DNA from 2 places in the Microbacterium martis genome. Region 2 is predicted to be linked to the other one. Evidence: predicted binding sites of a transcription regulator. Region 2 holds the regulator's gene; the other holds the start of a gene.
What was found. Region 2 encodes HrcA, which represses chaperone genes, less so after heat shock. Its sites were predicted from a motif close to TTNGCACTCGNNNNNNNCGAGTGCNAA; they were not measured.

Region 1 (5,225 bases), 1.0 Mb from region 2:
CGGGCAGGACGACGACGCGCTGGTGTGGTTCGGCACCAAAGACGACGGCGCGGTGTCGTGCGCCGTCATCGACGTCGGCTCCGCGTCGTCGGAGTCGTGTCGCGATTCCGACGGAGACGACCCCTTCGTCCTCTCCGCCTCGGTGCTGCTTCCCGAACCCGCCGAGGCGGCGGCCGTCTCGGGCACGAGCGTCAATGCCTTCGTGATGCTGTCGACGACCGGGGAGCCCATGGTGGCGATCCAGCGCTGGACGGCCCAGTCGGCCTCGCTCTCCGCCTTCCGCGACGAGGATCGCGCCCGCGCACAGGAGCTGTTCGACGAGGGATACGAGCTGGGTCTCTCGATCGTCGGATACTTCGGCGACGCACCGGTCTGGATCGCCGACCGCGCAACCGGCGCGGTCGTCGAGACGTGTCTGATCGTCGATGCGGCCGGGCGGGAGCAGTGCGGCGTGGCGGAGGATGTGCGCGAGGACGGGATGTCGATCGCGGTCGCCGATTCGCTCGGGTCGGTTCCGGACTCCTGGGTGATCACGGTCGACTACACTGCCGACCGATCTCCGTATCTCACGATCGTGGGCGACGCCGACGTCTCGACCGTCCGCGTGCGAGACGGCGAGCGGATGGAGCTCGGCGGCGAGCACGGCGACCCCATCGAGGTCACGATCCCGAGCGAGCCCGCGGGATAGAGGATGCGTCAGGCCGCGGCGACGCGATCGGCGAGGATCGCCCGCCGCTGGTCGCCGATGCGGGCGAGGATCAGCGTCGCCTCCTGATCGCCGGCGAGGGCGAGCTTCCGGCGGAGCGCCGCCGGATCGATGTCGACCCCGCGCTTCTTGATCTCCAGGCGACCGATCCCGTTGGCCTTCAGGGCCGCGCTGATCGCCTTGGGGTTCGGCGCCATGGTCTCCCTGACGCGGAACGACTGCACGAACGGGCTGGTCAACGCGGCATCCGACGTCAGATACGCGATGTGCTCATCGAGCATGCCGGCGTCGAGGCTGCGCGCGACGTCGCCGATCAGGCGGGCGCGGATCACCGCTCCGTCGGGCTCGTGCAGGAACGCGCCGAGCGGGCGCACAGCAGCGTCGGCGGCATCAGCCTCGGCCGTGAGCTCGTGAGACCGCTCACCGCGGATCACGAGGGCCGCCCTGCGCACACCTTCGCGGGCCAGCGCCCCGCTCCACAGCACCAGTTCGACGACGCTTCCGTCGGCGCTCACCCACTGGGCCTCGGCGTCGGTCGGCAGCGCGTCGCGGTCGTGTCCCGGACCGAGCTTGATGCCGGACGGCAGGCGCGCGGCGACGTCGAATGCCCAGTCCAGCGAGGGGGAGTAGTCGTCGGCGCCGAGGCGGCGCGTCTCGGAGTGCCCGGCCGTGCGGCGGGCCGGGTCGAGCCACACGGCTCCGGGCACGCCGGTCTCGATGGCTCTCTCGGCGGTGCTGTGGCGCACGACGGCCGAGCTCCCGAACGGGGCGAGGTTGTAGGCGGCGATGGCCGCCGTCACCTCGTCGGCGTCGACGGCGACGACGTCGAGCCCCGCCCCCGCGAAGGCGAGCGCGTCGCCGCCGATCCCGCAGCCGAGGTCGGAGACGTGGGTCATGCCCGCGCTGCGCATCCGCTGCGCGTGGCGGGCCGCGACAGCGAGTCGCGTCGCCTGCTCGAGGCCGGCGCGGGTGAACAGCATCCGCGCCGCGAACGGACCGAATTTCGCCGCGGCCCGCGACCGCAGGTGTGCTTGGCCGACGACCGCCGAGACGAGGGCGGGGGAGTGTCCGGCCGCGCGAAGCCGGGAGACGACGCGAGCGACCTCGGCCGTGGAGTCGACGGTCCCGATCTCGTCGAGGAGCTCGAGGCCCGCCGGGGTCAGCAGGGCCTGCAGCTCGGACATCTCCACCCGCCCAGCCTAGCGACCGGCGTCGGTCCTTCTCGGATGCTCGATTGGCACTCGCATTGCGGGAGTGCCAGCCGAACGCCTAGACTGGATTAGCACTCTCGGGTTGAGAGTGCGAACAAGTCTTTCGTGTCAGCGTCAAGAAAGAAGAGGTAGACCGTGTCGGTTTCCATCAAGCCGCTCGAGGACCGCATCGTCATCAAGCAGGTCGAGGCCGAGCAGACCACCGCGAGTGGCCTGGTCATCCCCGACACCGCCAAGGAGAAGCCCCAGGAGGGCGAGGTCGTGGCGGTCGGCCCCGGTCGCATCGACGACAACGGCAACCGTGTTCCGCTCGACGTCGCCGTCGGCGACCGCGTGCTGTACAGCAAGTACGGCGGCACCGAGGTGAAGTTCGGCGCCGACGAGTTCCTCGTCCTGTCGGCCCGCGACGTCCTGGCGGTCGTCGTCCGCTGAGAAGCCGAGACAGGTCGCTGACCCCCTCGAGGGAGAGCGACCGACGTCGATCGAGAAGGGCCCGGATGCTTCGGCATCCGGGCCCTTCCGCCGTCCGGCGCTGCGCGGCATAGGGTTGAGCGGTGCCCCTCGAGACGCCGACCCGTGCCACTCGGACCGCCGGCGTCGCGTACGCCGCGGCCGCCTACCTGCTCTGGGGCGTGCTGCCGCTGTACTTCCTCCTGGTCGCACCGACGAGTCCCTGGGAGGTCGTCGCCTGGCGCGTCATCCTGTCGCTCGTCTTCTGCGTGATCCTGCTGGCGGCGACCCGCGGGTGGCGGGCGCTGGGCGCGATCGTGCGACAGCCGCGGCTGCTGGTGCTGACCGCCCTCGCCGGCCTCCTGATCTACGTCAACTGGCAGGTGTTCGTGATCGGCGCCCTGACCGGGCACGTCGTGGAGACCAGTCTCGGCTACTTCATCAACCCGATCACCACCGTGCTGCTCGGCGTCTTCGTGCTGCGCGAGCGCATCCGCCGACTGCAGTGGGTGGCGATCGGCGTGGCGGCGATCGCGGTCGTCGTGATCGTCGTGGCCTACGGCGCCTTCCCGTGGATCGCCCTGACTCTGACCGCCTCCTTCGGGGTCTACGGGCTGATCAAGAAGAAGATCGGCCCGGCGGTCGACGCCGTCAGCGGATTGACGCTGGAGTCCTTCTGGCTCATCCCGATCGCGGTCCTGCAGCTCGCCCTGGTCGCGCTCACCCCCGCCGGCATCACGTTCGGGACGAACGGGCCGGCGCATGCCGTCGTCCTGTCGCTCGCCGGCGTCGTGACCGCCGTGCCGCTGCTCCTCTTCGCCGCGGGCACCCGGCGGGTGGACTTGACCGTCATCGGCATGATCCAGTTCGTCACGCCGGTGATGCAGTTCATCCTCGGCGTCGCCGTCCTCGGCGAGCCGATGCCTGCCGAGCGCTGGGCCGGATTCATCATCGTCTGGGTCGCGATCGTGGTGTTCATCGCCGACCTGCTGCTCGCGGCTCGTCGAGTGCGGAACCCGGTATCGGATCGTTAACGCACCGAGACACTCGCGACCCCTGCACGCGCGCGTCACGTTCTAGTGTTAGAGCACCCGAGCGTGGTCATAATCCACGTTCAGTTACGCAAGGGAGCATCATGAACTCACTGAAGGGCTCGCGCACAGCGAAGGTCTTCGCAGGGATCGCGCTGATCAGCGCATCCGCCATCGTCATCGCGGGCTGCAGCAGCACGCCTTCCGAGGAGCCGTCGGGTGGTGGCGACAAGCCCGCCGCCGACCTCACGCTGAAGCTCGGCTCGCTGCTTCCGCAGACCGGTTCGCTGTCGTTCCTGGGCCCGCCCATGGAGTCGGGTGTGGGCCTCGCCGTCAAGGAGGTCAACGACGCCGCCGCCGGCATCACCATCGACCTCACCGCGGAGGACGAGGGCGACACCGACACCAAGGCCTACGAGACCTCGATCACCAAGCTGCAGGGCGCCGGCGTCACCGCCATCGTCGGTGCAGCGGCCTCGGGCGTCTCCCGCCTGATCCTCGACGGCAACGTCAGCGCCGGCATCCTGCAGATCTCGGCGTCGAACACCGGTCCCGACTTCACCGACTGGGACGACAACGGCCTGTACTTCCGCACTGCTCCCAGCGACCTGCTGCAGGGCGAGGTGCTCGGCAACCTGATCGCCGAGGACGGTCACAAGACGCTCGGCGTCATCTACCAGAACGACGCCTACGGCACCGGTCTCTTCGAGAACATCAAGGCGACGTTCGAGGGCGCCGGCGGCGAGGTCGTCGCGGATGCGTCGTACAACGTCGGCGACGGTCAGTTCGACGCTCAGGTCGAGACCATCAAGGCCGCCAACCCCGATGCCGTCGCGATCGTCTCGTTCGACCAGTTCAAGACCATCGCGCCGCTGCTGGTGAACGCCGGGATCTCGCCCGACAAGTGGTACCTGGTCGACGGCAACCTGTCTGACTACGGCTCCTCGCCCGACACCAACTTCCCCTTCTCGCTCGAGGGCGCGAAGGGCACGAAGCCGGGACCGGCGCTCGAGGACGACTTCACCGACCGCCTCCAGGAGTTCTGGACCGGTGAGGGCAACCCCGAGGTGAACGACTTCACCTACGCAGCCGAGGCGTACGACGCCGTCGTGCTCGTGGCACTGGCCTCGCTCGCGGCCGGCTCCACCGAGGGCGCCGACATCGCGGCGAAGATGGCCGAGGTCTCGGGCGGCAGCGGAGACGGTGAGAAGTGCACCAGCTTCGCCGACTGCGCCAAGATCATCAACGACGGCGGCACGGCCGACTACGACGGCTACTCCGGCGAGGTCACGTTCGACGAGAACGGCGACCCGCAGGGCGCCTCGATCGGCACGTACGAGTACGGCGCCGACAACCTGATCTCCCGCACCAACTGATCGTCGGATCACAGGAAGAAGGCCCCGGATGCTGCATCCGGGGCCTTCTTCTCGTGATCTGTCAGGCGGCGTCGGTGCCGAGCGTGCCGAGGTAGAGGCCGATCACCTTGGGGTCGTTGAGCAGGTCGCGGCCGGTGCCCTCGTAGGCATCGCGCCCCTGATCGAGCACGTAGCCGCGGTCGCAGATCTGCAGGCAGCGCCGGGCGTTCTGCTCGACCATGATCGTGGTCACGCCGGCTTTGTTGATATCGGAGACGCGGATGAACGCGTCGTCCTGACGGACGGGCGAGAGCCCGGCGGACGGCTCGTCGAGGAGCAGCACCGACGGGTCCATCATGAGCGCTCGCGACATCGCCACCATCTGCCGCTCGCCGCCGGAGAGCGATCCGGCACGCTGCTTGAGCCGCTTGCCGAGCTCGGCGAAGATGCCGGTCACGAACTCGAGGCGCTC
Region 2 (5,225 bases):
CGCGCCGGTGTTGAAGACGAGGCGGAAGTCGCCGTCGTCGGTGTGCTGCGCCGCGAGCTCGCGGGCGAACGAGACGATCTCGGCCAGAAGCTCCGGGTCGCCGGAGGCGAGTTCCGCCACGTCGCGGTACTCGGCGGTCTTGGGGATCACCAGCAGGTGCATCGGCGCCTGCGGAGCGATGTCGCGCACGGCGAACACGCGATCTGTCTCACCGATGATCTCGGCCGGGATCTCCCCGTTCAGGATGCGCGTGAAGATCGAGGGTTCCGTCATGCTCTCCAGTCTACTGACGGCCCCGACGTCGGGTCGGGGCGCGCCCCGTCGAAGGTCCCTGAGCCTGTCGAAGGGTCCCTGAGCCTTTCGATGGGTCCCTGAGCCTGTCGATGGGTCCCTGAGCCTGTCGATGGGTCCCTGAGCCTGTCGATGGGTCCCTGAGCCTGTCGATGGTTCCCTGAGCCTTTCGATGGGTCCCTGAGCCTGTCGATGGGTCCCTGAGCCTGTCGAAGGGTCACCAGCGGCCGAGTGCGACCGACAGCACCGCGATGGCCGCCGGGCCGGCCGTCGACGTCCTCAGCACGGTCTCGCCGAGGAGCACGCGCTCCGCGCCGGCCGTCGTCAGACGATCGAGCTCGTCGGCGGAGATGCCGCCCTCGGGACCGACCACCAGCACGAGGTCGCGTCCGTCCGGGTGCAGCTCGGAGAGACGGACGGATGCCGTGGGGTCGAGCAGCAGCATCCGCTCCTCGGCGGCCCGCCCGGCGAGCTGCGCCGTGGTCACCGGAGCGCCGACCATCGGCACCCACGCGCGGTGCGCCTGCTTCGCCGCCTCGCGCACGATGGTGGTCCACCGCTCACGTCCCTTCGCGGCCTTCGGTCCCTCCCAGCGGGAGACGCTGCGCGCCGCCTGCCACGGGACGATCTCGTCGACGCCGAGTTCGCAGGCCGCCTGCACGGCGAGCTCGTCGCGGTCGCCCTTCGCGAGCGCCTGGACGAGCGTGATGCGCGGCGAGGGAGACGCGGTCTCCTCCCGAGCGGTCACGCGCACGTCGACCCGGCCGGGCGACACCTGCTCGGCCGCGCCGGTCAGCCACACCCCGGCGCCGTCTCCGACGGTCACCGCCTCGCCGACGCGCAGGCGCCGCACCACCGCCGCATGCTTCGCCTCGGCGCCGGTCAGCGTCACGACGTCGCCGACGGCGGCGCCGGTCGCCGTCTCGACGAGGAAGTGCAGGGCCACGATCAGTGCGCGCGGAAGCGATCGCGGAGCTTCGAGAACAGCCCCTGCTGGAACTGCGCCAGCTGCGGAGCCGGCGCCTTGGCCTTCTTCGCGAAGTCCTCGATGAGGGCGCGCTGCGCCGAGTCGAGCCTGGTCGGCGTCACCACCTGCACGCCGACGCGCAGATCACCGCGCTGGGTGCCGCGCAGCGGCGTGATGCCGCGCCCCTTGATCGTCAGCACGTCGCCCGACTGCACACCGGGGCGGATCTCGAGCTCGACCTCGCCGTCGAGCCCCTGGATCGAGGTCTCGGTGCCGAGGATGGCGTCGGTCATGGCGACTTCGAGAGTCGCCAGCAGGTCGTCGCCCTCGCGGCTGAACGCCGGGTGCGCGTTGACCGTCACCTCGACGTAGAGGTCGCCGTTCGGACCGCCGGCCCGGCCGACCTCGCCGGAGCCGGGCAGCTGCAGGCGGAGTCCGGTCTCGACGCCGGCGGGGATGTCGAGCGACACCGTGCGACGCGACCGCACGCGTCCTTGCCCGCCGCAGGTGCCGCACGGGTACGGGATGGTCGTCCCGTAGCCCTCGCAGGTGCCGCAGGGCTGCGAGGTGACGACGTTGCCGAGCAGGCTGCGCACCTGTCGCTGCACATGCCCGGTGCCCCCGCAGATGTCGCAGGTCACCGGCGAGGTGCCCTCCTGGCAGCACGAGCCATGACAGGTCTCGCACAGCACGGCCGTGTCGACCTCGATGTCGCGGTGGGCGCCGAAGACCACGTCGCCCAGATCGAGCGAGACCCGCACCAGCGCATCCTGACCGCGCTCACGGCGCGACCGCGGCCGTCCGCCGCGGCCACCGCCCTGAGCGGCGCCGAAGAACGTCTCGAAGATGTCGCCGAAGCCGCCGAATCCGCCGAAGCCGCCTGCTCCGCCCTCGCCGCCGCCCATGTCGTAGCGGCGCCGCGAGTCCTCGTCGCTCAGCACGTCGTAGGCGTGGGTGACGAGCTTGAACTTCTCCGCCGCGTCGTCGCCCGGGTTCACATCCGGGTGCAGCTGGCGCGCCAATCGCCGATACGCCTTCTTGATCTCATCGGTGGATGCGTCCCGGGACACCCCGAGAATCTCATAGTGGTCGGCCACGATCGCCTTTCTGCGTGTGATCTCGTGCGGCCCCCGCGTCAGCGGGCGGCCTCGTCTTCGTCGAGCATCCGCGACAGGTAGCGGGCGACCGCCCGCGCCGCCGCGAGATTGCTCGGATAGTCCATGCGGGTGGGTCCCATCACGCCGACGCGCGCCGTGCCGCTCGGGGCGGCGTAGTTGCTGGCGACGATCGACGCCTCACCGAGCCCGAACGGCGCGTTCTCGGTGCCGATGCTCGCCGCGAGACCATGCTCGTCGGTGACCATCTCGCTCATCAGGCGCAGCAGCGTGACCTGTTCCTCGATCGCCTCGAGAAGCGGATGGATGCTGCCGCGGAAGTCGTGCTCCCGTCGCGCGAGCGTGGCGGCGCCGGCCATCACGAGCCGCTCCTGCCGGAACTCGCCGAGCTCTTCGATCACGACCGCGGCGAGGGTGCGAAGTGCGGTATCCTGCGGCCGGTCCTCGACGGCGATGAGATTCTGCAGCCGCTCCGCCGCATCGCTGACCGCCTGACCGGTGATGAGTGACGACAGCCGCGCGCGGAGCAGCGCGACGTCGGATTCGTCGACGTCGACCGGCAGCGGGGTGACGCGCTGCGACACGCCGCCCGCATCGGTGACGAGGACGATGAGCATGCGGTTCGGGGCGAGAGGCACGAGCTCGAGGTGCGTCAGATGCGCCCGGGCGAACGACGGGTACTGGGCGAGCGCGACCTGTCCGGTGAGCTGCGTGAGCACCCGCACCGTGCGGATCATGAGGTCGTCGAGATCGGCGGGCGCGGTGAGGAACGACTCGATCGCCGTGCGCTGCGCGACGCTGAGCGGCCGCAGCTGGGCGAGGTGGTCGACGAAGACCCGATATCCCTTGTCGGTGGGAACGCGGCCCGATGAGGTGTGCGGGGCGGTGATCAGCTCTTCGTCCTCGAGCAGCGCCATGTCGTTGCGGATCGTCGCCGCCGACACCCCGAACGCGTAGCGGTCGACGATCGAGCGGCTGCCGACGGGCTCGTGCGTCTCGACGTAGTCCTGCACGATCGCTCGGAGGACCTGGAGCCCTCGCTCTGAGACCATGGCCTTCCCCTTCCGCTCGCTCCCGGACGCTCGTTGGCACTCTGACGTCCCGAGTGCCAATCCTACCGCGCGCAGCAGACGAAGCTCTGAGTCAGTCGGCCAGTTCGCGCACCACGGCGTCGGCGAGCAGCCGCCCGCGCAGTGTCAGCTGGATCCGGCCGCGGATCGCGGCTGCGGGATCGACCAGTCCGTCCGCGATCAGGCCCGCCACCCGAGTCCTCTTCGCCGACGGGAGATGGTCGATCGCGATGCCCTCGCGGATGCGGCTCTGCAGCAGGATCCGCTCCAGCATCCGCGATTCCTCGTCGGGGCGCTCCGTGCCGGCGGCGGGCGATTCGGATGCCGCGAGCCGCTGCGCGTATGCGGCCGGATGCTTGACGTTCCACCAGCGCAGCCCGGCGACGTGGCTGTGCGCGCCAGGCCCGAAGCCCCACCAGTCGCTCCCCCGCCAGTACGCCAGGTTGTGCCTCGAGCGGTCCGCGGTCGTGCGGGCCCAGTTGCTGACCTCGTACCACTCGAATCCCGCGGACGCGAGACGGCTGTCGGCCAGCTCGTACATGTCGGCCTGCAGGTCGTCGTCAGGCGTCGGCACCTCGCCGCGCCGGATCTGACGGGCGAGCTTCGTGCCGTCCTCGATGATGAGCGCGTAGGCCGAGATGTGGTCGGACTCGAGCGCGAGCGCAGCGTCGAGCGACGCCTCCCAGTCACCCAGCGACTCGCCAGGCGCGCCGTAGATCAGATCGACGCTGACGTCGAGCCCGGCGTCCTTCGCCGCGGCGACCGCCGTTCGCACGTTGTCGGGGCGATGCGTGCGGTCGAGGGCGGCCAGCACGTGCGGCACGGCCGACTGCATGCCGATCGACAGGCGGTTCACGCCGGCTGCGGCGAGCGTGCGGGCGACCTCGGGGGTGACCGTGTCGGGGTTGGCCTCGACCGTCACCTCGGCGCCGTCGACCAATCCGAAGCCGGATGCCGCGGCGTCGAGCATCCGCCCCAGATCGCCTGCCGGCAGCAACGTCGGCGTTCCGCCGCCGAAGAACACCGTGTCCATCGGGCGCAGCGCTCCCGCCTCGGACAGCACCCGATGGGCGAGCGCGATCTCTCCGACGAGGGTGTCGGCGTAGGCGTCCTGCGTCGCTCCGCGGAGTTCGCTCGACGTGTAGGTGTTGAAGTCGCAGTAGCCGCATCGCACGCGGCAGAAGGGCACGTGCAGATACGCCGAGAACGGAACCGCGGTGTCGATCGGGAGGTCGCCGGGTAGGCGCCCGTCGGACGGCGCGGGATCACCGAGCGGGAGTAGTCCCGCCATCAGAGTGGCGTCGGCATCAGACGGGCGTCGCGTACAGCGGCGAGATGGCGCGGAGGTAGCGAGCGAACAGCTCACGACGGCGGCGCTTCACGAGCGCCGGGACGAGGCGGTAGAGGAAGGAGTTCGGCGCGTCGAAGGCGCGCACCGTGAACCACACCTCGTCATTGTCTTCGCGCCATTCGACGTCGAACGACTCCTCGCCGCTGACCACCGAGCCGCCGACCGTCCCGAGCACGAAGCCGATGCGCCGCGTCTCCTCCGTGACCGAGATGACCCGCAGTTCGGCGTCGGCGCGCATGCCGCCGATGCGTCCCTTCAGGTGGAGGGTCATGCCGGCGCCGACGAACGGCGTGCCCTCGGCGTCGTACCGCGGCTCGACGTCGCGCTTGCTCGGCGCGATGGGATTGCCCTCGGCGTCGAAGCTCACCCCGGCGTAGGCGGGGCCGGGAGCCGGGCGCACGTCTTCGATCGAGAGGCCGGCGGCGCGCTGG

Region 1: a site for HrcA is predicted at 1,941-1,967, ahead of groES (co-chaperone GroES). Genes of this name have one in related genera too.

The regions. Positions count from the first base shown of each region.
Region 1 covers NZ_JBFOKT010000001.1:382,265-387,489, forward strand. Annotated here, with positions in the region: gene AB3M90_RS01895 (flagellar basal body-associated FliL family protein) at 1-688, shown strand, start outside; gene AB3M90_RS01900 (class I SAM-dependent methyltransferase) at 697-1,896, opposite strand; gene groES (co-chaperone GroES) at 2,053-2,349, shown strand; gene rarD (EamA family transporter RarD) at 2,472-3,401, shown strand; gene AB3M90_RS01915 (ABC transporter substrate-binding protein) at 3,503-4,774, shown strand; gene AB3M90_RS01920 (ABC transporter ATP-binding protein) at 4,836-5,225, opposite strand, start outside.
Region 2 covers NZ_JBFOKT010000001.1:1,421,694-1,426,918, forward strand. Annotated here, with positions in the region: gene AB3M90_RS06865 (histidine triad nucleotide-binding protein) at 1-273, opposite strand, end outside; gene AB3M90_RS06870 (16S rRNA (uracil(1498)-N(3))-methyltransferase) at 509-1,237, opposite strand; gene dnaJ (molecular chaperone DnaJ) at 1,240-2,355, opposite strand; gene hrcA (heat-inducible transcriptional repressor HrcA) at 2,394-3,425, opposite strand; gene hemW (radical SAM family heme chaperone HemW) at 3,517-4,734, opposite strand; gene AB3M90_RS06890 (DUF1990 domain-containing protein) at 4,751-5,225, opposite strand, start outside.